2 regions of the Ralstonia sp. 24A2 genome follow, and region 2 is predicted to be linked to the other one. Evidence: predicted binding sites of a transcription regulator. Region 2 holds the regulator's gene; the other holds the start of a gene.
What was found. Region 2 encodes NrdR, which represses ribonucleotide reductase genes. Its sites were predicted from a motif close to CACNANATNTNGTG; they were not measured.

Region 1: a site for NrdR is predicted at 2,192-2,205, ahead of ACS13N_RS00430 (ribonucleoside-diphosphate reductase subunit alpha). Genes of this name have one in related genera too.

The regions. Positions count from the first base shown of each region.
Region 1 is NZ_JBPVZD010000001.1:83,022-98,256, reverse strand. It holds gene ACS13N_RS00430 (ribonucleoside-diphosphate reductase subunit alpha) at 1-2,004, opposite strand, end outside; gene ACS13N_RS00425 (alkaline phosphatase family protein) at 2,653-4,674, shown strand; gene ACS13N_RS00420 (hypothetical protein) at 4,703-4,900, shown strand; gene ACS13N_RS00415 (phosphocholine-specific phospholipase C) at 4,940-7,087, shown strand; gene ampD (1,6-anhydro-N-acetylmuramyl-L-alanine amidase AmpD) at 7,153-7,755, opposite strand; gene ACS13N_RS00405 (sigma-54-dependent transcriptional regulator) at 7,748-9,397, opposite strand; gene ACS13N_RS00400 (ATP-binding protein) at 9,412-11,514, opposite strand; gene ACS13N_RS00395 (hypothetical protein) at 11,514-11,777, opposite strand; gene ACS13N_RS00390 (cytochrome C assembly family protein) at 11,826-12,749, opposite strand; gene ffh (signal recognition particle protein) at 12,923-14,335, shown strand; gene ACS13N_RS00380 (hypoxanthine-guanine phosphoribosyltransferase) at 14,391-14,942, shown strand; gene ACS13N_RS00375 (2OG-Fe(II) oxygenase) at 15,051-15,235, opposite strand, start outside.
Region 2 is NZ_JBPVZD010000002.1:1,493,127-1,508,361, forward strand. It holds gene ACS13N_RS11885 (GspH/FimT family pseudopilin) at 1-530, opposite strand, end outside; gene ACS13N_RS11890 (type IV pilin protein) at 527-928, opposite strand; gene ACS13N_RS11895 (pilus assembly PilX family protein) at 928-1,704, opposite strand; gene ACS13N_RS11900 (PilW family protein) at 1,734-2,666, opposite strand; gene ACS13N_RS11905 (prepilin-type N-terminal cleavage/methylation domain-containing protein) at 2,668-2,862, opposite strand; gene ACS13N_RS11910 (GspH/FimT family pseudopilin) at 3,491-4,036, shown strand; gene pilV (type IV pilus modification protein PilV) at 4,039-4,569, shown strand; gene ACS13N_RS11920 (PilW family protein) at 4,566-5,312, shown strand; gene ACS13N_RS11925 (pilus assembly PilX family protein) at 5,309-5,902, shown strand; gene ACS13N_RS11930 (pilus assembly protein) at 5,899-9,333, shown strand; gene ACS13N_RS11935 (type IV pilin protein) at 9,337-9,795, shown strand; gene nrdR (transcriptional regulator NrdR) at 9,823-10,287, opposite strand; gene glyA (serine hydroxymethyltransferase) at 10,403-11,650, opposite strand; ZMP/ZTP riboswitch at 11,789-11,924, opposite strand; gene ydfG (bifunctional NADP-dependent 3-hydroxy acid dehydrogenase/3-hydroxypropionate dehydrogenase YdfG) at 12,065-12,817, shown strand; gene ybgC (tol-pal system-associated acyl-CoA thioesterase) at 12,908-13,312, shown strand; gene tolQ (protein TolQ) at 13,309-14,001, shown strand; gene tolR (protein TolR) at 14,014-14,448, shown strand; gene tolA (cell envelope integrity protein TolA) at 14,490-15,235, shown strand, end outside.

The DNA.
Region 1 (15,235 bases), on a different contig from region 2:
GCCCATGCCGACCGGACGGTGGCGCAGGTTCGAATCACGTGCCTTCTTGACCGCGTAGTAGTTGATGTCGATCACGTTGTCGAGCATGCGCATCGCGGTGCGCACGGTCTTCTTCAGCTTCTCGTGATCCAGCACGACGCTGCCGTCGGCTTGCTTGACCAGGTGGGCGACCAGGTTGACCGAACCCAGGTTGCACACGGCGATTTCGCTGTCGTTGGTGTTCAGCGTGATTTCCGTGCACAGGTTGGAGCTGTGCACCACGCCCACGTGCTGCTGCGGGCTGCGGATGTTGCACGGATCCTTGAACGTGATCCACGGGTGGCCGGTTTCGAACAGCATGCCCAGCATCTTGCGCCACAGTTGCAGCGCCGGCATCTTCTTGAAGAGCTTGATCTCGCCGCGCGCGACCTTGTCTTCGTAGCCCAGGTAAGCCTGTTCGAATGCCTTGCCGACCTTGTCGTGCAGGTCCGGGCAGGTGGACGGCGAGAACAGCGTCCACTCGCCACCTTCCATCACGCGCTTCATGAACAGGTCCGGAATCCAGTTGGCCGTGTTCATGTCGTGCGTGCGGCGGCGGTCGTCGCCGGTGTTCTTGCGCAGCTCCAGGAATTCTTCGATATCCAGGTGCCACGTTTCCAGGTATGCGCAGACGGCGCCCTTGCGCTTGCCGCCTTGGTTGACTGCGACAGCCGTGTCGTTGACGACCTTCAGGAACGGCACCACGCCTTGCGACTTGCCGTTCGTGCCCTTGATGTGCGACCCCAGGGCGCGCACGTTGGTCCAGTCGTTGCCCAGGCCGCCGGCAAACTTGGAGAGCAGCGCGTTTTCCTTCAGCGCTTCATAGATGCCGTCCAGATCATCCGACACGGTGGTCAGGTAGCACGACGACAGCTGCGAGCGGCGCGTGCCCGAGTTGAACAGCGTCGGCGTGGACGACATGAAGTCGAACGACGACAGCAGTTGGTAGAACTCGATGGCGCGGGCTTCGCGGTCGATTTCGTTCAGGGCCAGGCCCATCGCCACGCGCATGAAGAATGCCTGCGGCATCTCGATGCGGGTTTCGTTGATATGCAGGAAGTAGCGGTCGTACAGCGTCTGCAGGCCGAGGTAGTTGAACTGGAAGTCGCGCGAGGCGTCCAGCGCCGCGCCCAGGCGGGCCAGGTCAAACTGGGCCAGCTTCTCGTCGAGCAGCTCGGCGTTGATGCCGCGCTTGATGAATTGCGGGAAGTAGTCGACATAGCGCGCGCCCATTTCGGCTTGCGTGACTTCTTCACCGAGGATCTCGCGGCGGATCGTGTGCATCAGGATGCGCGCGGTGACCTGGCTGTACGCCGGGTCCTTTTCGATCAGGGTACGCGAGGCCAGGATGGCCGAGTCGTACACCTGCGTCATCGGCACGCCTTCATACAGGTTCTTGACCGTTTCCTTGAGGATCGGCTCCGGGTCCACCGCGTCGCCCAGGCCTTCGCAAGCCGAGACGATCACGTTGCGCAGCGCAGCCATGTCCAGCGGGCGGGTGATGCCGCCGTCGGTCACGTTCAGGCCGATGAAGGCCGGCTGTTGCTGGGTTTCGCCGGCTTGCGCGCGCTCCTGGGCGCGGCGCTCGCGGTACAGCACGTAGGCGCGGGCCACGTCGTGCTCGCCCGAGCGCATCAGGGCCAGTTCGACCTGATCCTGCACGTCTTCGATGTGGAACGTGCCGCCATTCGGGCGGCTGCGCAGCAGGGCGCGCACCACGTTCTGCGTCTGTTGGTCGACCAGCTCGCGCACACGCGCGGAAGCAGCGCCCTGCCCGCCATTCACGGCGAGGAAGGCCTTGGTCATCGCCACGGCGATCTTGGAGGGCTCGAAGCTGACCACGGCGCCGTTGCGGCGGATGATCTTGTAATCGGCAAGGTTGACGCCGAGAGCCGTGCCGGAGGCCACGGCCGTGCCGCCAGCGCTTTGCGCAAATTGGGAAGGATTGGCGGTGCCGGAGTGAATTTCGGATTGGGCCGTTTGCATAAGGACTCCTGTTGAACCGTTCGATTGGCGGCTCGCCTGGGGTGATGAACCCTTGGCAAACCCTTGCGCCGCGCAGAGAAAAAGAGACGGAAAAGGCCCTTGCCCTTCCTCGGCCCCCAAGCGCCGGCTTGACCTGCCGTACGCTCGCCCCCGCGCGGGCGCCGAAATAAGAATCCCGGAAATTCACCACTACATCTAGTGTGTCACCCCGGGATTGGCGCTAAGTATAGTGGGCCAATCGAATTTGCCTAGTCTTGACAGATGGGGTTTCGGGGGCTTTTTTGCAATCAAAATGCGGTGCCGCAAACCCGCGGCCCCAGTCTGCACAAAGGGTCGTCGGGGCTCACGTGCGGCGTCGCAATGGACACATTCCAAGAATAATTCTTTCTATCAGTCGCGCAAGTTCGATAGACGTCACCTCATCTACGGTAGGGGTATGTGTGGCGCGCACTGCACTGGTGCACCGATGCACCGCCGTCGGCTTCTGACGATTCCTAGCGCGCTTAAGAAATCCAAATAGCGGCATCAGCATTCTTGCCGCGCCTGTCACCTGAGCGACAGGCCCCGTCCCTACTCTTCGGTCGCATTGCGGGGGAGCGCAATCACCACGGTGCACATGCCGCGCACCACACGACCGAGGAAACCAACATGGCATCGAACCAACCTGCCCGCCGCCTGCTCACGGCCGCGCTGGGCGCAACCGTAGCCGCCACGCTGACGGCCTGCGGCGGGGGCAGCGACAGTGCACCCGTCGCCAACCCCGGCGGCACGACCGTGCCGTCCACCAGCGCCAGCAAGAAAGTGCTGGTGGTGGGCGTGGACGGCGCCACCTACGCGCAGGTGCAAAGCGCGCTGCTGCAGCGCAGCCTGCCGAACCTGGGCGCGCTGTCCGTGATGCCCGCCTCGACCGGCGGCACACTGGGCACGACCACCGCACAACCGCCGCTGGATACGCCGAGCTGGGCCACGGTGCTGTCGGGCACCTGGCAGAACCGTCATGGCGTGACCGACGACACCGTCGCCACGCTGGCCGCCCCGAGCGTCTTCAGCTACGCGCGCACCGCCGCCAAGGCCACCGGCACCACGCAACGCCTGGGCGCGGCCGTCAGCTCGCCCGTGCTGCCTACCCTGCTCAAGGCCGATCAACAGGCCGGCAACCTCGATACGCTGGTCGACTGCGCCCAGGTCGACTCCTGCGTCACGCAGAACAGCGTGAAGCTAGTGCAGTCCGGCTACGACGTCGTCTTTGCGCAGTACACCGCGCCCGCCGCGGCCGCACTCGCCTCGGGCCTGCAAAGCGATGCGTACGCCGCCGCCCTGGGCAGCGTCGACCAAGCACTCGGCACGCTGCAGGCTGCCATCGCCCAGCGCCGCACCGCCAACCCGAACGAAGACTGGCTCGTGGTCGTCACGACCAGCCACGGGCTGGATGCCACGGGTGCCACCACCTCGGCGCCCACGCTGGAAAACCGCACCGCCTTCATCGCGCTCAACAAGACTGTCAATCCGGCGCTGGGTAAGAACGGCACGGCGGCCCCCACGACCGAAGCTGCGCTGGCCGCCCTGCCGAGCGAGGCCGACATCGTGCCGACCGTGTTGGCGCAACTGAACGCCGCCGTGCCGGCGACTGCACACAAGCTCGACGGCACCGCGCTCACGGCCAGCACGGTGGGCGTGCGCAACCTCCAGAGCACGGTGGGTGCCTACAGCGCCTCGCTGGTGCTGAACTGGCAAAACCCGACCACCGCCAGCGGCCCGATCACCGTGCTGCGCGACGGCACGCAAATCGCCACGCTGCCCGCCACGGCCACGCAGTACACCGACAGCAGCATCGCTACCGCAAACGGCCTCTACCGCATCAACTACACACTGGTGCGCAACAACGTGCCGGTGTCGATGCTGGCGCAGATCAACTACGTGGCGCCGATACCGCTGGCCACGACGCTGACCAACGGCCTGGCGATGTACTACAGCTTCGACCCGCTGCCGCCGACGGATCGCAAGAACAGTTCGACGCTGGGCCCATGGGTGGCCGGCACCGACGGCGGCTCGGCCGTGACCGACCCGTTTGGCGGCAAGGCACTGTCGGTCGACTCTCGCATCGACGCCTACAAGCTCACGCAGAACGGCGCCGACATCGCCCAAAGCCCGCAATTCACCATCGGCTTCTGGTTCAAGTCGGACTGCACGCAGGGCAATGGCACGGGGGAGCCGATCCTGTCCAACAAGAACTATTACTCCGGCGCCAACCCAGGCATCGCCATCGCCCTGTGGGGTGGCTGCGAGGTGCGCTTCAACCTGGGCAGCGGCGGCAAGCGCGACGACATCCAGGGCATGAAGTTCAGCGCCAATCAGTGGGCGTACCTGGCCCTGTCGGTGGACACGCAGACCAAGCTGTTCAGCGCCTACATCCTCGATCCGGTGCTGGGTGTGCAGAAGACCGAAGACCGCGCCATCGCCAACACCGACGTCACCAAGCTGGGCGGCCTGGCCACCAAGGTCTGGGGCGTGAACGACGACGCCACGCACAACTACGTGCCCAACAACCCGGGCGCGCTCAAGGGCGTGATGGCCTACGACGACCTGGCCATGTGGACGCGCCGCCTGACGCTGGACGAACTCAAGTCGATCAACGGCTCGCACCAGCCGCTGTCGTCGCTGAACCCCTGATCCCCCCTCACCCCGAACGAGACCGCTCATGAAGCCCTTCATCCACTCTCTCGCGCGGCCGCACTGGCTGGCCGCCGCGCTGCTGTGTGCCGCCACCTTGTCGCTGTCGGCCTGCGGCGGCGATTCGAACGACGGCACGCCGGGCACCGGCAACCCCGGCACGGCCCAGCCGGATCAGCCCGGTCAACCGCCGGCCAACAAGCCGAACCTGCACTGCGCTCCGTAAGCCGCGCTGCCTCCCCATCGACTTGCGTTTGAGACCGACATGACTTCCAACACCAACAACGGCAACCGCCGCAACTTCCTCAAGATGGCTGGCACGGGCGCGATTTCCGCCGCCGCGCTGGCCGCCTTCCCGCCGTCGATCCGCCGCGCGCTGGCAATTCCCGCCAACAATGCCACCGGCACGATGCGCGACATCGAACACGTGGTGATCTTGATGCAGGAGAACCGCTCGTTCGACAACTACTTCGGCACCCTGCAGGGCGTGCGCGGCTTTGGCGATCGCTTCCCGATCCCGCTGGCCGGTGGCCTGAACGTCTGGCAGCAGACCTACACCAGCGGCGGCACGTCGCGCACGGTGCTGCCGTATTACCTCGACAGTAGCGCCGGCAACGCGCAGCGCGTCTCGGGCACGCCGCACAGCTACCCCGATGCACAGCAGGCGTGGGACCTCGGCCGCATGAGCAAGTGGCCGACCTACAAGCAGACGCAGTCGATGGGCTACTACAAGCAGACCGAGCTGGACTTCCAGTTCGCGCTCGCCAATGCCTTCACGCTGTGCGACGCGTACCACTGCGGCTTCCACGGCGGCACCAACACCAACCGCCTATTCCACTGGACGGGCACGAATGACCCGACGGGCGCAGCAGGCGGCCCGGTCATCGACAACAGCGGCGACCACCTCGACGCCGGCGTCACCTACAACTGGACGACCTACCCTGAACGCCTGCAAACCGCTGGCGTGTCGTGGAAGGTCTACCAGAACATGCCGGACAACTTCACCGACAACCCGCTCGCCGGCTTCAAGGCGTATCGCGATGCCAACGCCGCACGCGGTAACCTGAAGGACGGCAGCCCGTTCCCGGCGTACACGCCCGCTGACGAAGCCATCAGCCCGCTGATCAAGGGCGTCGGCAACACCATGCCCGACGGCGGTTTCCTACAAGCGCTCAAGGACGACATCGCGGCGGGCCAACTGCCGCAGGTGTCGTGGATCGTCGCCCCGGCCACGTACTCCGAGCACCCCGGACCGTCGAGCCCCGTGCAGGGCGCGTGGTACACGCAGGAAGTGCTCAACGCGCTCACCGCCAACCCAGCGGTGTGGAGCAAGACCGTGCTGTTCATCAACTTCGATGAGAACGACGGCTTCTTCGACCACGTGCCGCCGCCCGCCGCCCCGGCGTATGACAACGGCGTGCTGGCCGGCAAATCGACGGTGAACACCGCCGGCGAATACCACACCGACAAGAACCCGTACGGCCCCGGCCCGCGCGTGCCGATGTACATCGTCTCGCCATGGAGCCGCGGCGGCTGGGTCAACTCGCAGGCGTTCGACCACACCTCGGTGCTGCGCTTCCTGGAACTGCGCTTCAACGTGAAGGAGCCGAACATCAGCGCATACCGCCGTGCCGTACTGGGCGACCTGACCAGCGCCTTCAACTTCGTCAACCCGAACAACGAAACACTGCCCACGCTGCCCAGCCGCGACAAGGCCACGGCCGATTCGATCCGCACCGCGCAGGGGTTGAAGCCGCAGGTGCCGGTGCCCTCCGTGGCCGCACAGCAACTGCCCGTGCAGGCCACCGGCACGCGCCCCTCGCGCGCCCTGCCGTACGAGCTACACGTCAGCGCGCGTGAAGACGCCACCAATCGCGCCCTGCGCCTGATCTTCAGCAACACCGGCACGGCCGCCGCCGTGTTCCACGTGTACGACCGCCTGCACCTGGACCGCGTGCCACGCCGCTACGCCGTCGAACCCGGCAAGATGCTCGACGACGCGTGGGACGTCTACACCGCAGACAAGGGCAAGTACGACCTGTGGGTGCTCGGCCCCAACGGCTTCCACCGCGCATTCTCGGGCGATGTGAGCGCCATGTCGGCAGCCGGTTCGAGCGCACCGGAAATCCGCGTGTGCTACGACCTGGCCAACGCCGAGGTCTACGTGACGATGATGAACACCGGCACCACCGGCTGCACCTTCACCGTCAAGCCCAACGCCTACCGCACCGACGGCCCGTGGACGTTCGACATCCCGGCCGGCAAGCAGCTCGACCAGCACTGGCCGATCGCGCGCCAGGGCAACTGGTACGACTTCACGGTGACGGTGCCGCAAGGCGGCTTCACGCGGCGCTTTGCCGGTCGCATGGAAACCGGCAAGGACGGCGTGTCCGACCCGGCCATGGGCACCTAAGAAAGACCAGCAGGGAGGAGAACACGGGCGGCCTTCGCAAGGGGCCGCCCGTTTCTATTGCAGCGTCAGAGCGCGTGCTGATACGGAAACAGCGCCGCGTTGAAGCCGCCAAGCGCTCGCAGATGCGCCCAGTCGAAGCATGGCCCAGGATCGGTCTTGCGACCCGGCGCGATGTCCGAATGCCCGGCAATCGCCGCAATCGGATACGCCGCGCAGATCGCCCGCACAAGTGATGCCGTGGTGGCGTACTGCTCGGACGTGAAGGGCAGGTCGTCCGTCCCCTCGATCTCGATGCCGACCGAGAAATCGTTGCAGCGCGTACGGCCGAAAAAGTCCGACGCGCCAGCATGCCACGCACGCGCACCACACGGCGCGAACTGCACGCACTCGCCCGTGCGGCGCACAAAGAAATGCGCCGACACCCGCACGCCGCGCAGTTGATCGAAGTACGGGTGCGCGTCGCAGTCGAGCGTGTTGGTGAAGAAGTCGAGCACGTCGTCCGTGCCGAAATCCGTCACGAACTGCGCAGGCGGCAGGCTGATGTTGTGCAGCACGATCAGATCGATCGGCATGCCTTCCGGCCTCTCGTCGATATTCGGCGACGGGTGGCGGCGGACGCCTTCCACCCAGCCCGCGGCATCGACGTGCAAGGCGTTGCGTTCAGGCATCGCCGTTCAGACCGTTGCCCGCGGTTTCACCCAGACCGCCCGCAGTTTCGATATCGCGCGGATCACGGATGCCGAGTTGCTGCATGCGATAGCGCAACTGACGGAACGACAGGCCAAGCAGCTTGGCCGCCGCCGTGCGGTTGAAGCCGGTCTGGTCCAGCGCGGCCAGGATCACGCTGCGCTCGACCGACTCCAGATACGCTGGTAAATCGATCGGCAGTGCCACATTCGGCAGCGCCGGCTCAGCAGGTGCAGCGGCCGGTGCCGGTTCGGCGGGTTGCACCATCGGCTGCGGCATGCCCATCGGGCTTGCGATTGGGCTGACCACAGGTGCCGGCATATAGACCGCGTCGGGCCAGCCCGTCACGGGCGGGGGCGCCATCGTGTGACCACTCCCCTGCAGACCTTGCGCGGCCGCTTGCGCCTCGCGCGTGCGGTGGAACAGCGGCGAGCGCTCGATCTCGGCACCGAGTGCGCCCAGGTCATCGACGTCGATCGACTCGCCTTCGGCAAACGCGTAAGCGCGCTCCAGCAGGTTCTCCAGCTCGCGTACGTTGCCCGGGAACGGATACGCACACAACTGCTGCAGCGCCGGGCGCGTCAGGCGCTTGGGGCGCGGATCGCCGTAGCGGTTGGCGAGCTGCTCCAGCAGCACACCGGCCAGCACGGGCACGTCTTCGCCGCGTTCGCGCAGCGTAGGCATGCGCAGTTCCAGCACGTTCAGGCGGTAGAACAAGTCTTCGCGGAAACGGCCGGCGGCAACGAGACGCGCGAGGTTCTGGTGGCTCGCGCACACCACGCGCACGTCGACCGGGTCTTCGCGGCTCTCGCCAATCTTGCGCACGCGGCGTTCCTGCAGCGCGCGCAGCAATTTCACCTGCATGGTCAGCGGCAGGTCGGCCACTTCATCCAGCATGAGGGTGCCGCCGTTGGCGGCCTGGAAGAAGCCCTGGCGGTCGCTATCGGCCCCGGTGAAGGCACCCTTCACGTAGCCGAAGAACTCGGCCTCCATCAGGTTCTCGGGAATCGCCCCGCAGTTGACCGCCACAAACGGCCGCGACGCACGTGCCGACAGCGCGTGAACGGCACGCGCCGCACGTTCCTTGCCGCTGCCCGATTCCCCGCTGATGACCACCGGTGCCATGCTGCGCGCCAGCCGCATCAGCGAGCGGCGCACCTCCTGCATAGCGGCGGAGTGCCCGGGCAACAGGTCATTGGTGCGCTCGGCCAGGTCGGAACTGCCGGGGTCGGGATCGCGCTGCTGGCGGCCCAGCGCATTGAGCACGAGGCTGCGCAACTGGTCGAGCGAGAGCGGCTTGGCGATGTAATCGAACGCGCCGGCCTTGAGGGCTTCCACGGCGTTCTCGGCGCTGCCGTAGGCGGTGATGACGGCGACTGGCGTGCGGTCGGCCGTGGCCGACAACTGGCGCACGAGTTCGATGCCCAGGCCGTCACCCAGGCGCATATCGGTCAGCACCAACGCAAAGCGCTGGCGGGACAAGGCCTCGCGCGCTTCGGCCAGTCCACCGGCGAGCACCACGTCGTGCCCCATGCGGCGCAGGGAGATTTCCAACAGCTCGCGCAGGTCGGCTTCGTCATCGACGACGAGAATGGGTTCGCGAACGATGGCGACTTTGGACATGGATCAGAGATAAGTCATGCGGTGGTTGATTCCACCAAGGGCACGGCAGGTTGGTCAAACATCAGAGTGATGACGAAGGCACGACGCGGCAGCGCGTCTTCACCCGGACGCGCCTCCATGGTCAACGCTCCCGTGCGATCGAGCAAGGATTCCAGCGCGATGGCGCCGTAGCGGATCTGCGCATCGTTGGCGCTGCACAACTCGCGCGCCATGTAGAGGCCCAGGCCGGTGCCTTGTGCGTCATTCGTGAAGAACGGTTCGAACAGGCTGCGCTGCTGCTCGGTGGGCACTTCGGGGCCGTCGTTCCAGATCACGAGTTCTGCGTGCGTCTCGTCCAGTGCGTAGGCAGCTAGCAGGATCGAGCCCGGCACGCGGCGGCAGTAGCGCAGCGCGTTGTCGAGCATGTTGCCAACCACCTGCTGCAATTGCGCTGGGTCGAACAGCACGGGCTTGTCCAGGTCCACCGCCACGCGCACGAGGTTGGGGTTGATCTCGGTGGCCTCCCCTGCGCGGCGCAGGGCTTCCGCGCGCCAACGCTCAACCACTTCCGGTAGCACCTGTGCAAGCTGCACACGCACACGCTCGCCGCGCGGCCGGCGCGAGAGCATCAGCACATCGGCGACCACCTGATCGAGCCGGCGCACGTTGTCACGGATGATGCGCAGCAGGCGCGTTTCGACGCCGGAGCCCGGGTTGGCGCCTACCGAGCGGGCATGCTCACCCTCACCCGGATCATCCAGCAACTCGGCGGCCTGACTGATCGCCGCCAGCGGATTACGAATCTGATGCGCAACGCTCGCCACCAGCCGGCCCATCGACGCGAGCTTTTCCTGCTGCGCCTGCTCGGCCACGCGCTCCCAGCTTTCCACGTGGACCAGCACGGTGTCGTGCAGCTCGTGGCGCAGGAAGGCTTCGTCATCGGCCGACCAGCCCTGCGTGCCAGCCTCGGCCGGCTGGTTGCGCAGGCGCAGCATCTCACCGCCCTCGCCCGGCAGGCCCAGGCCGATAGAGCTGACGAGACTATCCATATAGACGCTGCGCAAATTGGCCAGGCTCGGCAGGATGAAGCGCAGGCGCAGGCGGGCATGCAGCGTCCTGCGGCCACCGGACGCGACGGGCAGCAAATCGAGGATGCGCGGCGCGTCGTCATCGCCCAAGGCATCGCCGGCACCAGGATGGCGGCTCTTGCGGCGCAGCCATTGGCGCAGCGTTTCGAGCAGCGGACGCAGGTGCGGCACATCCTTCAGATCGAACAGCATCGCACCGCTGTTCACAAAGGCGTTCTGCGGTACGCCCAGCAGCATGGCGGCAGCCGGGTTGGCGGCCACCACGCGGCCATCGGCGCGTACCAGCATCACGCCATCCTGCATGTCATAGACCATCAGGCGGTTGACCAATTGCTGCAGGCGCAACTCGCGCTCGCGCGCCATGGTCAATCGTTCCTGCGCGATCTGGCGATGCGACAGCCCATACATCATCGACGCGGCCATCATGTAGACAAGGCCGTACAACCCCGCCGAAGCCAGCCCCGGCGCGATCACCCCATCGCCCAGCATTTGTAGGAACGGATCGGCCAACACCACCATCGACGCCACCGCCGCCGTGAACAGTGCAAACAGCAAGCTGGTCAGCGCGCCGGCCGCCAGCACTGGCATCAGGAACACCATCGCCACACTGGCCGACAGACGCGACAGCGCGGCATACGCCAACCCGAGGACCAGCAGGTCGAGCACCACGTCCAGCCGCACACGGAACTGGAACCGCGAGCGCCACCATCCGGCTGCAGCCAGAATCAACAGGGCCACGGCCAGGTAAGGCAGCACCAGGCTGAGTAACGCTTCGCTGTTGGGTAGCCCCGCCGTTTCGTGCTCACGCGGCACCATCACGAACAACAGCAGCACCAGCGCAACAGCCGCACGGCTGAACGCGAAATAGCGCAGCAAGCGCCACTGGAACTCAGGGGGATCAGGCTCCAGCCAAACCGAGCGCAGCGCGCGCCAGGCATTCAGGCGTGAGAGCACTGCGCGAAAGCCGGACGGTCTGGAGCCATTGGGGGCCGCATCCGGCGAGACCAGTTTGGACTGCAGGTCAGGCTGCGAGCGAGACACCTCGGGCATCACGCGCCGTCCCGGTCGGCGTGTTCTGGGCAACGGTAGCGGCCGCCTGGCAGCGCCACCATGCTGGTGCGCGGGGCATGCACGCCGCAGACGGCGCACTGCTCGATCGGTTGGGAAGCCTCGCGTTCAGGCGCACGCTTCGCGCTCCCCTGCGACGGCCCCTGTCCAGACGAGCGCGATGAACGCGACGGGCGCTCCCCCAGGCGGCTCAACCACCACAAGCCGGCGAGCAGCATCAGGATCAGCAGAACAGGACGGGCCATGGAAGAAAAAGCGACAGCGAAAGAGAAGCTGGAGGAGCCAAGAACGCGCTACACGCGGTGCAGGATGACTTCGAGCACGAAGCGGCTGCCCACATAAGCCAGCAGCAGGATCGAAAACGCCGCCATCACCCAGCGCAGCGCCACGCGCCCACGCCAGCCGCGGAAACGGCGACCCACCAGAATGCCGCCGAACATCAGCCACGACAGCACCGCGAACACATTCTTGTGGTCGAACTGGAAGGCACGGTGGAACAGTTGCTCGGAGAACAGCGCGCCCGAAGCAATGGTCAGCGTGAGCAGCACAAAGCCCGCGCCGATCAGGCGGAACAGCAGTTTTTCAAGCGTCAGCAGCGGCGGCAGCAGATCCAGCCAGCGGCTGAACCAGCTCGCCTCTGCGGGGCGGTTAATGGTGTGCAGGCGACGCTCGGCGGCCAGCATCAGGATCGCGTGGAACGCTGCCAGCGTGAACAGCCCGTAGGCGACATTGGCGATGGCAAAGTGCAACTTGAACAGCGGGCTGGCCGCATAGCCGAGGATCTGCGTGCCGGGAAAGGCCAGCGGCAGCAGGCTACCGACCAGCGCCACGGGAATCACCAGCACACCCAGGCCGGCCAGCGAGAAGAACAGGCTCTCGATCCAGAAGATGCCCACGCCCAGCCACAGCATGGCCGACAGCGCATAAGCAAAACCGAACACCATCGAGCTGGCCGGGAAGATGGTCTCGTGCAGCAGGAAACCGTGCGCGGCCAGCGCCGCCAGCAAGGCCCAGCGCCACCAGGCGGGGACGGCATCGGCGGCCGCCGGCGGCGGTGGCACGAGTACCGTGGCGGCCGGCGATTGCCCGCCTGCCGCCATGGCGCCGGCAGCGGCCCGGGCTCCAAGCCCGCCCCGCCGTTCACCATGCCGTGCCCACGCCACCGAAGCGAGGGCGCCATAGAGAAGCGCCGTCAGCGCATACAGTACAATTGCCATTTGCACAGTTTACCGCAGCGCACCCTGGTTTTGGCTGGGGCCCGCCCCCGCCGAAAGCCTCGCCGGGCGGCCATGCGAGATAGACGCATTAAGCACATTCCCAGCCGGCGCAAGCCAAGCGCGCACCGGTCTCATCTTCACCCTGTCCCCAATTCCGGATCCCTGTCACTGTCATGCTGGATAACCTGACCCAACGGCTCGCGCGCGTGGTCAAGACCATGCGCGGCGAAGCGCGCCTGACCGAAGCCAACACCGCCGAGATGCTGCGCGAAGTTCGCCTGGCACTGCTCGAAGCCGACGTGGCGCTGCCGGTCGTGCGCGAGTTCATTGCCCGCGTCAAGGAAAAGGCGCTCGGCGAAGACGTCATCACCAGCCTGTCGCCGGGCCAGGCGCTGGTCGGCATCGTGCAGCGCGAGCTGACGGCCATCATCGGCGGCCAGGAAGCGCTCGACGGCGCCGGCACCACCATCATGGGTGGGCGCGCCGCAGAGCTGAACCTCAACGTCACGCCGCCCGCGATCATCCTGATGGCCGGTCTGCAGGGCGCGGGTAAGACCACCACGGTCGGCAAGCTGGCCAAGTGGCTCAAAGAGAACAAGAAGAAGAAAGTGCTGACGGTGTCGTGCGACGTGTACCGTCCCGCCGCTATCGCGCAGCTGAAAACCGTTTCCGAACAGGTTGGCGCCGATTTCTTCCCCTCGCAGCCCGACCAGAAGCCGGTGGACATTGCCGCCGCCGCGCTGGACTGGGCAAAGAAGCACTACCACGACGTGCTGATCGTCGATACGGCCGGCCGCCTCGGTATTGATGAGGCGATGATGCAAGAGATCGCCGCGCTGCACGCCAAGCTCAAGCCGGCCGAAACGCTGTTCGTGGTCGACGCGATGCTCGGCCAGGATGCCGTCAACACCGCCAAGGCCTTCAACGACACCCTGCCGCTGACCGGCGTGGTGCTGACCAAGCTCGACGGCGATGCGCGCGGTGGCGCGGCGCTATCGGTGCGTCACATCACGGGCAAGCCGATCAAGTTCGTGGGTGTGGCCGAAAAGCTCGACGGGCTGGAGCCGTTCTACCCCGACCGCATGGCCCAGCGCATTCTGGGCATGGGCGACATCCTCGCGCTGGTGGAAGAAGCGCAGCGCGGTGTCGACATGGAGGAGGCACAGAAGCTCGCGGCCAAGATCAAGAAGACCGGTGGCTTTGACCTCGAAGACTTCAAGGCCCAGATCGGCCAGATGAAGAAGATGGGCGGCCTGGGCAGCCTGATGGACAAGCTGCCCGCGCAGTTTGCGCAGCAGGCCCAGGGCGCCAACATGGACCAGGCTGAAAAGCAGGTCCGCCGCATGGAAGGCATCATCAACAGCATGACCGCCGCCGAGCGCACCAAGCCCGAACTGATCAAGGCCAGCCGCAAGCGCCGCATTGCCGCTGGTGCCGGCGTGCAGGTGCAGGAGGTCAACCGCTTGCTCAATCAGTTCGAGCAAATGCAGACCATGATGAAGAAGCTCAAGGGCGGCGGCATGATGAAGATGATGCGCGCCATGGGCGGCATGAAAGGTGGCATGAAGGGCTTGCTCGGCCGCTGAGCCGACCGCCCTGCTCCCAATCCGATCGACTTAATTTGTTTCACTGACTGACACGATGCTGAGCGCAGAACAGGCCCGCGAACTCTGGGCCAACTCCGAAGAAATCGTCAGCGAAGACGCCGTGCGCGGCTCGCTGGACCGCATGGCCGCAGAGATCACCGAGAAGATCGGCGACACCTTCCCGATGGTGCTGTCCGTGATGGGCGGCGCGTGCGTGTTCACCGGCATGCTGCTTCCCAAGCTGGCCTTCCCACTGGAGTTCGACTACATCCACCTCTCGCGCTACAACAACCAGACCGTCGGTAGCAAAGAGATGCAGTGGCGCGTGGCGCCGCGCGAGTCGGTCAAGGGCCGCACGGTGCTGGTGCTCGACGACATCCTCGACGAAGGCGAAACGATGGCCGCCATCCGCTCGCGCATCATCGACATGGGCGCCGCCGAGTTCTACTCCGCCGTGCTGTGCGAGAAGACGCTCGCCAAGGACAAGCCGCTGTACCCCGATTTCTGCGGCTTCAACGTGCCCGACCGCTACGTGTTCGGCTGCGGCATGGATGCCAAGGGCTACTGGCGCAACCTGCCGACCATCCGCGCACTGAAGAACACCTGACGCGGCGCAGGAACCAACAAAAAGGGCGACTCCAGGGTCGCCCTTTTTGTTTCCCCGGGATTGTCACGATGCACATCCCCGGGGAATATCTTGTTTGCTCAGCGCCGCTCAGACGCCGCGTCGGTACGGCCGCTCACGCAGCCACTTGGTGGCGATCCACTTCTCACCGCGCTCGACCGGCAAGCCGGCGTGCAGCGTGTCTTCATCCAGCGAGCCGTCGGGGCGCTTGTAGACGAAGAAGACCGCGTTGCCCTTAACCGGCGCCACCTCCAGGCCAAGCTTCGGGAAACCCG
Region 2 (15,235 bases):
TCGTTGGCCGGATCGCAGATGCGGGCGCGGCCCGCCAAGCTGATCTTGACGCGACGGACATGCGTTCCGGATGCGATGGTCAGCGTGCCGCCAAACTGAGCGCCGTTGAGCTGTCGTGAGTATCCCACAGGTGCATAGGAAAGGGTGTCCACGCCCCGTCTCGAGCCCCGGAAGGTCATTTCGGCCGGCGGAATCATCGGCGGTGATACGGTCATCAGAATGCTATTGGCGTCGGGCTCGCGCGGTGCCTCTTGCTGCCCGGGTGCCGATGTCTGATAGAGCGCCCATCCGGATTTCCAGCGCTGCGCTGCGTTGAGCGGGCCAAGGTGAACCCACACGTGTTGATTGCGCGACAGGGTTTGCGCCAGTGAAATGGCGCTCGCAAAGCGGTCTGCCAGGACGATGACGGTTTCGCGTTGCCACCAGTTCAATCCGGCAGGCGCGGCGAACACCGCCAGGATGGACACAACGCTCAAGACGACGACCAGTTCGGCCAGCGTGAACCCGGCACGCGAACGAAGATATTTCATGGCCAACACGCGTGTGATGCCGATTGGCGCGTATCGCCAATCTGCGTGAACCGCTCGCCGTTGCTGCGCAGGATGAGCGTGCCGCAGGCGGTGTCTGGCTCCACGGGTTGCGCTGCCACTTCTATGCAATGCGCGGAGGCGCGGCCTGCGCATGGGCTGGCGAGCAGACGGTAGCCTGGAGCGTGCTCTGAGAGGCGGGCGGGTGCCGTGTCTTTGCCCGTGTGGGCATGCAGCCGCTCCAACTCAGTCATGGCCGCGATCAAGGCTGCACGCGCCGAGGCTCGTTGCGCGCGCTCGCGATGGTTCCCCCACGTTTGCACGGCCACTCCGGCCAGCAAAGCAGCGGCGGCCAGTGCGATCGTGAGGTCGACGAGCGTGAACGCGGCTTCGTGACGCATCAGCGTGTGCCTTCTTCAATCAGTTCACGCCAGCTCAAGCGAGCCAGCTTGAGGGTGTGTGTCTGGGTTGTGGTGGTGTGTGGCGGGTCGCCGCCGGTTGTCCAGTGTGTTGTGTGAACGGTTTGCACTATTGTGCGGTCAGGGCGGACGACTGGCAGCGCGGGTTCAATAGCGACGTATGGTGTCGATGCCTGACTCGACACCCGTGGGCGAAAGACCGTTTGCAGCACGACATACACGGCAGGGTCGGCGCCGAAACCTGCGGCCGTGATGCGATACAACCAGGGCAGCGATATCTCGCCGGCTTGCGTGACTTGGCCGGGCCACTGGTCGGGAATGGGCTCGATGACGTAGCGCGCGACACGAGCCGACATGCGCTCACTGACTGGGGTCGGGGTAGGTAAGCCAACTGGCATGCCAAGGGAGATTGCATCCAGCAGCCCCGCCAGTTCCCAGAGCGATTGATCAGGTCGGGGCCGGCACAACCCGAGCGTGTTACCGCTGCCGCAGGCTCCGGCGACAAAGCCCGGCAACGAGAAGGGATTGAGGGCAACGATGCGCTCTTGTGGCAAGGCAACGGCGCATTCCGAAGGGGCTGGCGTGTCGGTGACGACAGACAGTTCGCACTCCGCCGCAGTCAGCGCATGCTCTGCGGCGTATTTGGCCAAGGCGTGGTCGGCGGTGAGGGAGGTGCGCTGCCGCTGATCCAGTACCACATGGAACGTCGCCATCGTCAGCAGGCCGAGCAACGCCACTGCTGCCATCACGATCATCATCGAGAAGCCGTGTTCCCGGGGGCTACAGGTCAGCATACGTCGACGTCGCAGGCGAGTGGATTGCGCAAGCGCACAGTCGCCGTGAAGAGGGCCCGGCGGCGCTGAGGTTGGGTAGGGGTGAATCCCAAGTCCTGCGCGTTGGTTCCTGTCGGTTGGCGAAGGTGGGGAAACAGCGCCAGCGTCGGCGCGGGTTTGCCAGCGGAGTTCGGGTCGTTGTCGTTGCCGCGTACGACCAACGCGATATGTACGGCTTGCACGCGGCGCCACTGATCGGGGGTGAGTGCCCGGGCTGACAGTGTGGTGGTTGAGGTGCCGTCGGGTGTGCCGACCGCGTACAGGAGTTGCATCGTTTCAACGCCGCGGACCATACCGTTGGATGTCCAGGCATTGGCAGCGATCTGACCAGATTGATGTGCTCGCGAGCGGCACATCAACTGTGGCTCGTTGTCGGGTGCCCTGGAGAGGTACAGCAACATGTATCCGGGGCGCAAATCACTGCCACCTCCCTGGACTTGTTCTGTCACACCGTAGCCGGAGCAATCGGTGACGCTGTTGTCTGCGCGTTGAGGCGAGGTCGACATGTTGCGGCCCGCAAAGCGCACCAGCACTGCGTCGCTGCTTCGGATGCCACTGGAGCCGCAATCCAGGTTTTCAGCCTCCCGTGGGGTGCAGTTGTCCGCGCCTTGGATGGAGGGCGGTGCCTTGGCATCGGGCCACATGCGCGCACGTGGTGGTGCCGGCGTATCCGTCACCCACCCCGCTTGCTGCAGCGCGGTTGTCAGCAATTCCAGCGCTTGCGTGCCGCGATCTTCGATCAGGGCCTCGTCGGTGACGCGTTGATAGCGCGCGCGAGCAAGGAGCGTGAGTTGGAGCGCGATGCCGAGCACGATCAGACCGACCAACGTGCCGATCAGCAACTCGACCAGCGTCGCGCCCCGCGAGGCGTGGGATAGGCGACGCATGTCAGCGCGAGTCTGCGGTTTCGATTCGGGTGCTTTGTGTGCGGACTTCGGCCGATAGCTGGCGCAGGCTCTGGCTGGTCGTTTCCATGCGCTCAAGCGCTGCCAGTGCGCCTGCGGCACAGAGTGACAGCAGGGCTAGCGCAACGAGGGATTCGATCAGGATGGCGCCGTGCTGGCGGAGGGGGCGGGAGGGCATGCGTCGGTAGTGCGCTTGACGGAGCCGCTCAAGTTAGTGTGAATCTGGCCGTATAAGTGTCATATCTGGTCAATACCCTCCTTGGTGGTCTGGCAAGGCGCCCGCTCATAGTGCGCCCGCGTTTGCGTTTCACTGTCAATCGTTGGATTTTCGTCAAAGCCGACTTGCTCGAACCCTGCTATCGAGTAGGGGGTTGTTGACACTTTTTGACTAATTCCCCACTATTTCGGTGGGTGCGTCAGCCTGCGCTTTTTTGCCGGGCAGACCATCGTGTTCAGCGGGGGCTGAATGCGGCCCAACAAAAGAACTCGGGAAGTTCAGAAATCAGCAGCGCACGCGATAACGATTGCGTCGTGACTGCCGCATAACAAAATGTCGGGGGTAAATATGCACAACGGGATTTCGCCTACCGGGCGATACGGGTTTCCAGTCGGTCAGCTGTTGCACTGACATGGCGGCTGCGGTCCGCAATCATCTAGCCGCGCGTCATCAATCGTCTTCACGCAGCACCGGGCATGTATGCCAAGAGGTGAGGTGTGGCGGCGGCTTCGGCATTTGTGCCGGACGCGCGTCGCGCGATATGCAGGCGCAACCTGATCTCCTGCCTCGCATGGGGCGGGCGGGGCGTATGCGGTCGCGTCGATCCCGTGGCGTCACGATGGTCGAGATCATCATTACCCTCGCAATCGTCGCCATTCTGGCGGTGATCGCCGTGCCGTCATTCACCGGCACGATTCAGCGGGCGCGCACGCAATCCGAGGCGAATTCCCTGGTCAACGACCTCCAGTTCGCCCGTAGCGAAGCGATCAAGCGTGGTTTGCCGGTCAGCCTGTGTGCTTCGTCTGATGGCGCAACGTGCACGAACGCAAATGCTTGGGACAGGGGCTGGATCGTATTTAACGATGACAACGGTTCCGGAGCCATTGATACGTCGACTGACAAGGTGTTGCGGGCGCGGGCCCCTTTCACTAGCAGCGATACGTTTACCGCGACCACGACCTCAACGACCAAATCGTTGACGTATAGCCGTGACGGCTTTGCAATGAACTTGCCGAACAACGGCGCATTCAAGGTGACGTTGAGCACGACTTCGCCCGCGAATGCCACGGCAACACGCTGCGTGAGCGTCAACATGGTTGGGCGCGCGGTGCACACGGGGGGCGCATGCAGCTGAATATGAAACGGCGCCAAGCCGGCGTCTCGCTGATCGAAGTGTTGATCACCATGGTGGTGATCGGTGTGGGCTTGCTGGGTTTGGCCAAGATTCAGGCGGCGGCGGTTAACAACACCCAGATCACACGTGTCCGGTCCTTGATGGCGATGCAGACGGAGGCTTTGTCTGCCGCCATGCACGGCAACAAGGCGTATTGGGCGGCGGGTTTGGCGCCCGCCTCGTTTACTGTGACTGGTGCCAACACGGTCACGGATTCCTCGGGTGTGCTGAATGCCACCGTGGCGAGTTGTGCGAGCGGTTGTACCCCGCAGCAGATGGCGGCCTATGACGTGAAGACCTGGGCGTCCGCCATGAATGATCACTTCCCAAGCTATTTCGCAACCGTGAACTGCACGACCACCACGGGTGTACCGGTCAGCTGCAACATCACGGTGACGTGGTCTGAAAAATACACGGCCATCAATAGCACGACTGCAGCGTCGGGCGTGACGACGGCGTCCACTCAGAGCTTTACTGTCTACGTCCAGCCATGAACACGACACTGACGACGTCCCGTACAAGGCTCGCCGGTAGGCAGGCAGGCTCGAGCTTGATCGAAATTCTGATCGCCATGGTCATCGGGCTATTCCTGATGGCGGGCGTGGTGGTGGTGTTCGTGAACTTGAAGAACACGTTCACGAGTCAGGATCAGCTCGCGCAGTTGCAGGACAACGAGCGCTTGGCGCTGACTGTGTTGACCTCGACGGTCCAGTCGGCGGGTTACTACCCCGATCCCGTCAATAGCACTGCACTTGCATCGCTACCGGCTTCGACCAACGCAGTCTATGGGTCGCTGGTGGCAGGGCAGCCGATTGCTGGCACGTCGGGTGCATCTGGTGCAAATGACGTGCTGACAACGCAGTTCGCAACGGCTAGCGGCGACGGCATCATGAACTGCTGGGGCCAGACCAACACCAGCGGTAGCGGTCAGGTCTACATCAATACGTTCTCGATCAGTGCAAACAATGAGCTGCAGTGTTCGTTGAATGGCGCGAACCCCGTCCCGTTGGTCAGCGGTGTGTCCGGCTTCAAGGTGACGTACGGCGTCGATAGCAACAACAATCGCAGTGCAGATACCTATATGAGCGCGAGCCAGGTAGCCGCAGGTGGCCTGTGGTCATCCGTGCGTACGGTGCAGATCCAGCTGACCTTCCTTCCGCCGTTCAAAAAACCAGATGGGACCAGTCCTCCAGCCATTCCATGGCTTCAGACCATCAGCCTGATGGGTCAGATATGAGCAAGACGATGCGTTCATCCGGCGCTTTGCGTCACAGGGATCAGGGCTACACGCTCGTCATCGGGCTGGTGCTGTTGGTCGTGCTCACGTTGTTTGCCGTGAGCATGCTGCGCAGCTTTGGTTTGCAGGAACGTATTGCCGCCAATACGCGTGACAAGCAGCGTGCGGTTGAGGCCGCGCAGAGTGCCTTGCAATACGGGGAGTGGTGGCTTTCTCAGGGCAACGGTGCGGCTGGCGGTGTCGCGTGCTCGGGGGTAACCAACGCCAACACGTTGTCTGCGATGCGGGTCTGCTCTACCGCATTGACCAATCCCACTACGCTGCCGTGGAGTGTGCGATCCGACTATCTGCCGCCGCTAATGACGGCCAGCGGTGGCGGTGGCCTGGCCACAGCAAGTTCGCCGGCTGGCGACATCAACTATGCCAACAAGCCCGGCATGTACATCAGTTACATGGGTCTGACGCCGAACGGCCTCGGGCAGCTCTTCCGTGTCACCGCGTTTGGCTATGGTGGCGATTCGGCAACCGCAGCTGTGGTGCAGAGCACCTACCAAATCACGACGGGCGCCAAAGATCTGGGGCAACAATAATGGAAAAGATCCAACGGATTGTCTTGTTTGCGACGGTGGCGTTATTGCCCGGGGTGTCGCGTGCGCAGCAGGTCATCAGCGATACGTTGACCGGCACAACTTCGACTGCCAAATGGTTCTCCCTGAACGGGGCATGCCTGACTGCCGGGACTAATCCTGTCTATGACCCCAACACGAATCCAATTCCTGGGTGTTCGGGGCTGGCCTACTACACCCAGAAGAATTCCACGTTGGTTGGTGGCGTTAACGGAACGTTTCCTGAGGCAGCCGGGTCAGGCGCACTGCGTTTGACTAATGGAGACACGGGCAAGGGCACGAATGGCAATAGCCAGAACGGTGCTGTCGTTTCGAACTTCACCATTCCTACGAACCAAGGGGTGCAGGTCACGTTCACCACGGTGACATATGGTGGCAATGCTTATAAAAACTCCGCCGGCGTTGGCTCTGGTGCGGATGGGATTGGGTTCTTCCTGTCCGATGGCTCATTGAAACAAGCCGATGGCAAAACGGATCTGATTACGGTTGGTGCACTGGGTGGTAGCTTGGGGTACAGCTGCTCGAACGTAAACGGTGTGTATGACGGTGTGGCTGGAGGCTACATTGGTCTTGGCATTGACGAGTTCGGTAATTTCTCGAATTCGGGCGACAACACCAGTTCAGGCGCAGGGGGATCGAAGCCTAGTCGGATCAGTCTGCGAGGAGCAGGTAATACCAACTGGCTGAATTTGAGCACCAAGTACGCTAAGTACTATCCGTCATCGGGTTTGGCGGTGTCGCAACAGACAGCCGTTCAGTCAACTTGCAAGGCCGGTTACCTGTACAACTACAGCGGCTCGACGCAAACCGACGCGAACAACCAGCGCATTGGCAGCGGCTATCAGACGACAGAGAAGCTGCCATACAACTACAACTACATCACGGGCAAAGATCTCGGTATCTCGATCGCCAACCAGCAAGCTGTTTCGAACCCGACGCGTGCAAACGGGGTTCCGATCACTTATGGGATCAGCATTACGCAGGACGGCATTTTGAACGTGTCATACAGCGTGAACGGTGGCACGACTCAGACGGTGATCAAGGATCAAAGCATCACCGCACAAAACGGGCCATTGCCGCCATCGTTCCGTTTCGGTTTCTCGGCCGGTACGGGTAGCGGGAGCAATATTCACGAGATCACTTGTTTCAAGGCTGCGCCAATTGGGCAGTCGAGTAGTTCGGCGGGGACCAACGTTCAGCAATCGGCACGGGTTGAGGCTGGCACACAGGTCTACCTTGCGTACTACCACCCGACGAACTGGTGGGGCGAACTGACTGCACAAAATCTAATGATGGATCCCGTGACGGGCATCGTCACCATCAACGGTACGGCGAATTGGAACGCAAGTTGCAAGCTGACCGGTGGGGCATGTCAGGCAATGGGTTCAAACGTGACGGTCACGGCGCAAGCGCCGACAGCACGCAACATCTTGACCTGGAACGATGCGTCGCGCGTGGGCATTCCGTTTGAGTGGGCAAATTTGACCTCTGCGCAGCAGCAGGTGCTTACAGCGGGTGATAGCAGCGCTACCGCCGACCGTTTGTCCTACTTGCGTGGCGATCGTACGAAAGAGGTTGCCACTGGCGGATCGTTCCGGACCCGGGCAGGAGTGCTGGGCGATATCATGAATTCCAGCCCGACCTGGGTGGGCGCGCCTTCTGCCCCATACAACGGCCCGTGGGTGGATGCGCTGAATGCTTCGGCAACTCCGGCCGAGCCAGCAGGAAGCTACGCGGCCTTCAAAAGTCAGTATGCAACTCGGCAGAACGTTGTCTATGTTGGTGCCAACGACGGCATGTTGCATGGTTTTCGTGCTGGTGCCTACGATGCCACGGGCAACTTTGTCGGGAACTCGGCGAGTACGCCGAACGATGGTGCTGAGGCTATCGCATACATGCCGGCAACGGTGTTGAACACGATCCACAGTACTGACAGCAACCTCGATTTCAGTGCGACGGCGTACACACACAATCTGTATGTCGATGCGACGCCTGGCACGGGGGAGCTGTTTTACAACGGTGCTTGGCACACATGGCTGGTCGGTGGCCTGGGTGGCGGTGGCAATGCCACCGGTGCGATTGGGGACAACACGAGCCAGGGTTCGGGGGCGATTTACGCGCTCGACATCACCAATCCTTCTACTTTTACCGAGGGCAATGCCGGTTCGTTGGTGGTGGGCGAGTGGTCGTCGTCTACGATCACATGTTCCAACGTCGCAAACTGCGGTCAGTATCTCGGTAGCACCTATGGCACGCCCGTCATTCGTCGTCTGCACAACGGCTACTGGGCAGTTCTGTTCGGTAATGGGCTGAACAGCCAGCAGGGTAGCGCGGGCCTATTTGTCATGTTGGTTAATCCCAGCGATGGCACAAAGACGTTTTATTACTTCGATACCGGCGCCGGCCCCAGCGGAAGCACTAAGAACGGGATTGCGTACGTGACCCCGGCAGATCTTGATGGCGACCACATTACTGACTATGTGTACGCGGGCGATTTGCTGGGCAACGTATGGCGTTTTGACTTGACTTCGGCAAACCCATCTTCGTGGGCGGCATCTTCGTCGCCTCTGTTTACGACCTCGACCGGCCAGCCGATTACCAGCAAGGTAGCTGTGGCTTCGATCCCCGGCACCGGTACTGGTCAGCCGCGCGTGCTTGTGAGTTTCGGCACCGGGCAAGCGTTGCCGCAAACGCTGACAGCGGCGGCCACGTATTCGAAGACTGTGCAGGCGCTCTACGGTATTTGGGATTGGGACATGAGTGCCTGGAATAGCAAGGCATCAGCATCCGCGCGATATGCGTCGCTCACCGGGCCGCAGAATGTTACGACAACATCGCTGCTAACCCAGAACATTACTGCGCAATCGACTAGCTCCGCTAACACTCCTTCGTACCGGACTGTCAGCAACAATAAGGTGTGCTGGCAAGGATCGACTGCATGTGGCAGTGGCAATACCCAGTATGGCTGGACGCTGCCGTTGCCAAGTACGACCACGGGATCGGGAGCTACAGCTGTCACCAACTATGAGCAGGTCGTCTACAACCCGACGCTTGCCTACGGCATGTTCATCGTCAACACGACCATCCCGGCGGTGCAGCAGGTGCTGTCCTGCACGTCGACACCGGCTTCGGGATATACGATGGCCGTGGCGGTAGGCTCAGGCGGTGCAGCGTCGCAATCCTTCTTTGGCGATAACAACAACAACTTCCCGACTTACAACGGCGGCATTGTGAGTGGTATTGGCTTGAGCGCTACCGGTACGCCGTCGATCGTGACCGCAAACAAGCTGCCTTATCTGGTGCAGCAGACCACCACCGGTACAGGTGTCGTCAACCAGATCAACCCGGGTGCTGCCGGTGTCGGCTCGCGTCTGAACTGGGTCAAGCTGCGTTAAACCATGAATCGAGAACAATCCATTCCAGCGGGGCAGGCCGCAGGCTTTACCCTGATCGAGCTGATGATCACGGTGGCGATCGTCGCCATCATCACGATCATTGCGTACCCGTCGTATCAGCAATATGTGCTCAAGTCGCATCGCGTTGATGCGAAGACCGCGCTGCTGGATTTGGCGGCGCGGCAGGAGCGCTACTACACGCTGCAGAACATCTACACCAGTTCGCCTGCGGCATTGGGGTATGGGGCCGCATCATTTCCGGTCGCGGTGCAGACGGGCAGCCAGAGCTACTACACGCTTAACGTGACACAGTTGAACAACGCGGCGTCACAGCCTTCGTACACGGCGGTCGCTGTACCATCGGGGCCGCAACTACCAGACACCTGCGGCACCTACACGATTAACCAATTGGGCCAGCAGAATAACCAAAACAACACGACTGCAACTGCGCAGTGCTGGTAACAAAAAAGGCCCCCTAGGGGGCCTTTCTCATTTGCGCGCACTCGTCGCCGCAACTTCATCCAGCACGTCACGAAACTCCGCCAGATCCTCAAAACTCCGGTACACCGACGCAAACCGGATGTACCCGATCTTGTCCAGCCGCTTGAGTTCGCGCATGACCAGTTCACCCACGCGGTCGCTGCCGATTTCCTTCTCGCCGTGGCTGAGGAGTTTTTCTTCGATGCGGGCGATGGCCTCGTCGATGGCCTCGGCGGAGACAGGGCGCTTACGTAGCGCCAGGCGCATGGAATCCTTGACCTTGGCGCGGTCGTAATCGACGCGGCTGCCGTTCTTTTTGACGACGGCGGGGAAGAACAGCTCGATGCGCTCGTAGGTCGTGAAGCGGCGGTCGCAGGACTCGCACTTGCGGCGCCGGCGCACGGTGTCGCCTTCCTCCGACATGCGAGTCTCAATCACCTGGGTGGCCGCGTGGCCGCAAAAGGGGCATTTCATGCCGCGCTCCTCGGGAACCTCAAACGCACTGCGCTAAAAGAACAACGCCGCGATGGCCGGGGTGACCATCGCGGCAGAGTACTACGTGGCCAGTTGCCCGGCCATGGTCAAGCGCTTAGGCGTAGACCGGGAACTGCTTGGTCAGCTCAGCCACCTTGGCGCGCACGGCGGCGATGTTCGCTTCGTCGTGCGGGTTGTCCAGCACGTCGGCGATCAGGTGTGCAACCTTCACGGCCTCGGCTTCCTTGAAGCCGCGCGTGGTCATGGCCGGCGAGCCCAGGCGCACGCCCGAGGTCACGAACGGTTTTTCCGGGTCATTCGGAATCGCGTTCTTGTTGACGGTGATGTGCGCGTCGCCCAGCACCTTCTCGGCTTCCTTGCCGGTGATGTTCTTGGCACGCAGGTCCACCAGCATCACGTGGCTCTCGGTGCGGCCCGACACGATACGCAGGCCACGGGCCATCAGCGTTTCGGCCATGGCACGAGCGTTCTTCACCACTTGCTCCTGGTACGCCTTGAACTCCGGCGACAGCGCTTCCTTGAATGCCACTGCCTTGCCGGCGATCACGTGCATCAGCGGGCCACCCTGGATCCCCGGGAAGATCGCCGAGTTGATGGCCTTCTCGTGCTCGGCCTTCATCAGGATCACGCCGCCGCGCGGGCCGCGCAGGCTCTTGTGGGTGGTCGTGGTGACGAAGTCAGCGTGCGGTACCGGGTTCGGGTACACGCCTGCGGCGATCAGGCCGGCGTAGTGGGCCATGTCCACCATGAAGTACGCGCCGATCGCCTTGGCGATCTTGCCAATGCGCTCGAAGTCGATGCGCAGCGCAAAGGCGGAAGCGCCAGCGATGATCAGCTTGGGCTTCTTCTCTTGCGCCAGGGCTTCCAGCGCGTCGTAATCGATGTCTTCTTGCGCGTTCAGGCCGTAGCTGACGACGTTGAACCACTTGCCGCTCATGTTGAGCGCCATGCCGTGCGTCAGGTGACCGCCTTCGGCCAAGCTCATGCCCATGATTGTGTCGCCCGGCTTGAGCACGGCGAAGAACACGCCCTGGTTGGCCTGCGAGCCGGAGTTCGGCTGCACGTTGGCCGCTTCAGCGCCAAACAGTTGCTTCACGCGGTCGATGGCGAGCTGTTCAACCACGTCCACATATTCGCAGCCGCCGTAGTAGCGCTTGCCGGGGTAGCCCTCGGCGTACTTGTTGGTCAGTTGCGAGCCCTGCGCGGCCATCACGGCCGGCGAGGTGTAGTTCTCGGAGGCAATCAGCTCGATGTGATCTTCCTGGCGCTGATTTTCCTTCTGGATGGCGGCAAAGATCTCGGGATCGATCTGGTCGATCGTATAGCGGCTGCGTTCGAACATGGCGAGTGTCTGGTCTGAAACGAAACGGAAAAAACGGAGATCGGGTGTGGCGGGCTGGCTTCGGGAAACATGCGCGCGGCTTGGACGCTGTCTCGGCGTTGACCGATGGCAGCGGGTGCCCAAGTCACCCTGCTTCCCATTCGCTGCCCAGGCGAGCGGCAGGCGTCGTTGTGCATGACGCCAGAAACCTTGCGCTTCCTCGTGGTCGGTGCCCACTGCCGAGGTCTGCGGTGTGTTGCTGCAGCCCCGGGATTCGCCAGTCGCGCAAGGTGGAATGGTTGCCCGCGAGTGTACGACAGGCCCTTGACTGCCGCAAGGCGCGGGGCGCTTGCCCAAGCACATTGCGACGCAACAGGCGGCAACGCTTCAGGTAAACTCTGTTTTTCGCATTTTTTCAGGCTTGGAGACACTTCCATGATCGTATTCGTGACCGGTGCAACTGCCGGGTTCGGTGCAGCCATCGCGCGGCGTTTCGTGCGGGAAGGCCATCGTGTGATCGCGGCTGGCCGCCGTCAGGATCGTCTGGATGCGCTCAAGGCCGAACTGGGCGACGCGCTTCTGCCGGTCGTGCTGGATGTGCTGGATGCCGCCGCTGTTGCGGCGTTGCCGGGCTCGCTGCCCGAGGACTGGCGCGACGTCGACGTGCTGGTCAACAACGCTGGCCTGGCGCTTGGTCTGGAACCCGCCCAACGCGCAGACCTGACCGACTGGGATCGCATGATCGGTACCAACTGCTCCGGCTTGGTTCATATGACGCGTGCGTTGCTTCCGGCCATGGTCGAGCGCAATCGTGGTCATGTCATCAACATTGGCTCGATTGCCGGGACGTACCCGTACCCGGGCGGCAACGTATATGGTGCGACCAAGGCGTTCGTGCGCCAATTCTCGCTGAACCTGCGTGCCGACCTGACCGGCACCCGCGTGCGCGTATCGAACATCGAGCCGGGCCTGTGCTCGGGCACCGAGTTCTCCAACGTCCGTTTCAAGGGCGACGATGCCCGCGTGGATAAGGTCTACGAAGGCACGGAGGCGCTCACCGCCGACGACATCGCCGAGGCGGTCTACTGGATGGCGGCGCTCCCAGCGCACTTCAATGTCAACGCAATCGAGCTCATGCCCGTTTGCCAGTCATTCTCGGCCACGAGCTTGACGCGGGACATGGCTTAAATCGTGTCATGCAGGGTTTGCCACAGCGTGCAAGCCCTCGGCCGGCCGGTGGATGGCTGGCCGTCACATGAGCCTTGGTAAAATTGCCGGATGTCTTCTTTTGACTGGAACCTGCGCGTGTATTGGGAAGATACCGACGCAGGCGGTGTAGTGTTCTACGCCAACTATCTGAAATTCTTTGAGCGCGCCCGCACTGAGTGGCTCCGCGCGCTCGGGGTCGACCAGCAGGCGCTGGCCGACACGACCGGGGCCATTTTCGTGGTGCGCAGCACCGCTGTGGACTACCGCGCACCTGCCCGCCTAGATGACCTGGTGCAGATCCGTTCGCGTATGGAACGGGTTGGCCCAGCGTCGGTCCAATTTGCCCAAGAAGGCTGGCGTGGCGACGTTCTGCTCGCATCAGGCACGATTCGTGTTGGATGTGTCGACCGGCTCACATTCCGGCCGACCCCGATCCCCGCTCCCGTACTCGCAACCATCAAAGCCGCCGCATGAATCCCGTCGAGGTCACACAAGATCTGTCGATCGTCTCGCTGGTGCTGCACGCCAGTCTGTTGGTCCAATTTGTCATGGGCCTGTTGCTGGTGATGTCGCTGTTCTCCTGGACGTACATCTTCCGCAAGGCATTTGCACTGCGCGCTGCGCGCAGCCAGACCGAATCGTTCGAACGCGAATTCTGGGCCGGCGGCGATCTGCAGGCGCTGTATCAAAGCGCCGCCAACAACCGCCACAACACCGGCGCGCTGGAACGCATCTTTGAAGCCGGCATGCGCGAATACCTCAAGACGCGTGAGCAGCAGCGTGGCGGTGGCGACCCGAGTGCCATCCTCGATGCTGCCCGCCGCGCCATGCGTGCCGCCTATCAGCGCGAAATGGATTCGCTTGAATCGCACCTGCCGTTCCTGGCGTCGGTCGGTTCGGTCAGCCCGTACATCGGCCTGTTCGGCACGGTGTGGGGGATCATGAACGCCTTCCGCGGCCTGTCCAACGTGCAGCAGGCCACGTTGTCTGCTGTGGCGCCGGGTATTGCCGAAGCGCTGGTCGCCACGGCCATCGGCCTGTTTGCGGCCATCCCGGCGGTGATCGCCTACAACCGTTACGCCACCGAGATGGACCGCTTGGCCAACCGGTTCGAGAGCTTCATGGAAGAGTTTTCGAACATCCTCCAGCGCCAAACGCGCTAAGGACGGATCGTCATGGCTACCATCCAGCGAACGCGCCGCGCCCGACGGGCCAAGGCCGACATCAACGTTGTTCCGTACATCGACGTGATGCTGGTGCTGCTGGTCATCTTCATGGTGGCAGCGCCTGTGGTGAACCCGGGTGTGGTCAACCTGCCTTCTGTGGCCAACGCCACGCCGCAGCAGACCCAGCCGCCCATCGTCGTGACCATCAAGGGCGACGGCACGATCCTTGCTCGCATCAAGACGGGCTCGGGTGCCACCGAGCAGAAGCTCGCCAACAACAATGAGCTGCGCGCTTTCGTGAAGCAGCGCACCGACGAGAACCCCGATCAGCCGGTCGTGATTGCCGCCGACAAGGCCGTGCAGTACGACCGTGTGCTGACGGTGATGAGCGTATTGAAGGGCGATGGCGTCAAGCGCGTCGGCCTGATGGTGAAGTCGCAATGAACGCGAAGATGTTTCCAGGCGAGGCAACCTGAGTGAGCGTCATGGCTACAAGGTCAGTGAGCCCCGCGTTGCATCGTTACGAGCCTGTCCGCGAGCGCGGCACACTGCGCGCGTTTGGGTTGGCAGTCCTCACGCACCTGTTGCTGATCGCCTTCCTGTACTTTGGCGTGCAGTGGCAGAGCAGCACGCCGCGCGGCGAAGAGGCCGAGCTGTGGGATGAGGCTGCGGTTCAGCAAGCCGTGCAGACCGCGCCGCCGCCAGAGGTCAAGCCGGAGCCGGTCATCAAGGCGCCGCCGACCAAGGTGGAAGAGGAAGCCGACATCGCGCTGGAGCAGAAGCGCAAGCGCGAGCAGGAAGCCGCTGCCGCAGCGGCTGCCGCGCGCGAGGCTGAACTCGCCCGCCGGGCCGCCGAGGACCGCGCCGAAGCCCAGCGCCAAGCGCAACTGAAAGCGCAGAAGGAACAGCAAGCCCACCAGGCGGAACTTCAACGCAAGGCCCAGGCCGAACAGCAGGCCAAGGAAAAGGCCGCCGCCGCTGAAGCCCAGGCTCGCAAGAACGCACAACTGCAGGCCCAGGCGGAAGCCAAGGCCAAGGCAGATGCCGAAGCGAAGCAGAAGGAGCTGAAAGCCAAGGCTGCCGCAGATGCCAAGGCTAAGGCGGATGCCGAACGCAAGGCCAATGAATCGCGTGCCAACGCACAGCGCAAGGAGCAACTGGATCGCCTGCGTGCGATGGCCGGTGCCGGTGCAACCGGCACGGTGGCGGGCTCCGGTGGCGGTGTCGGCAA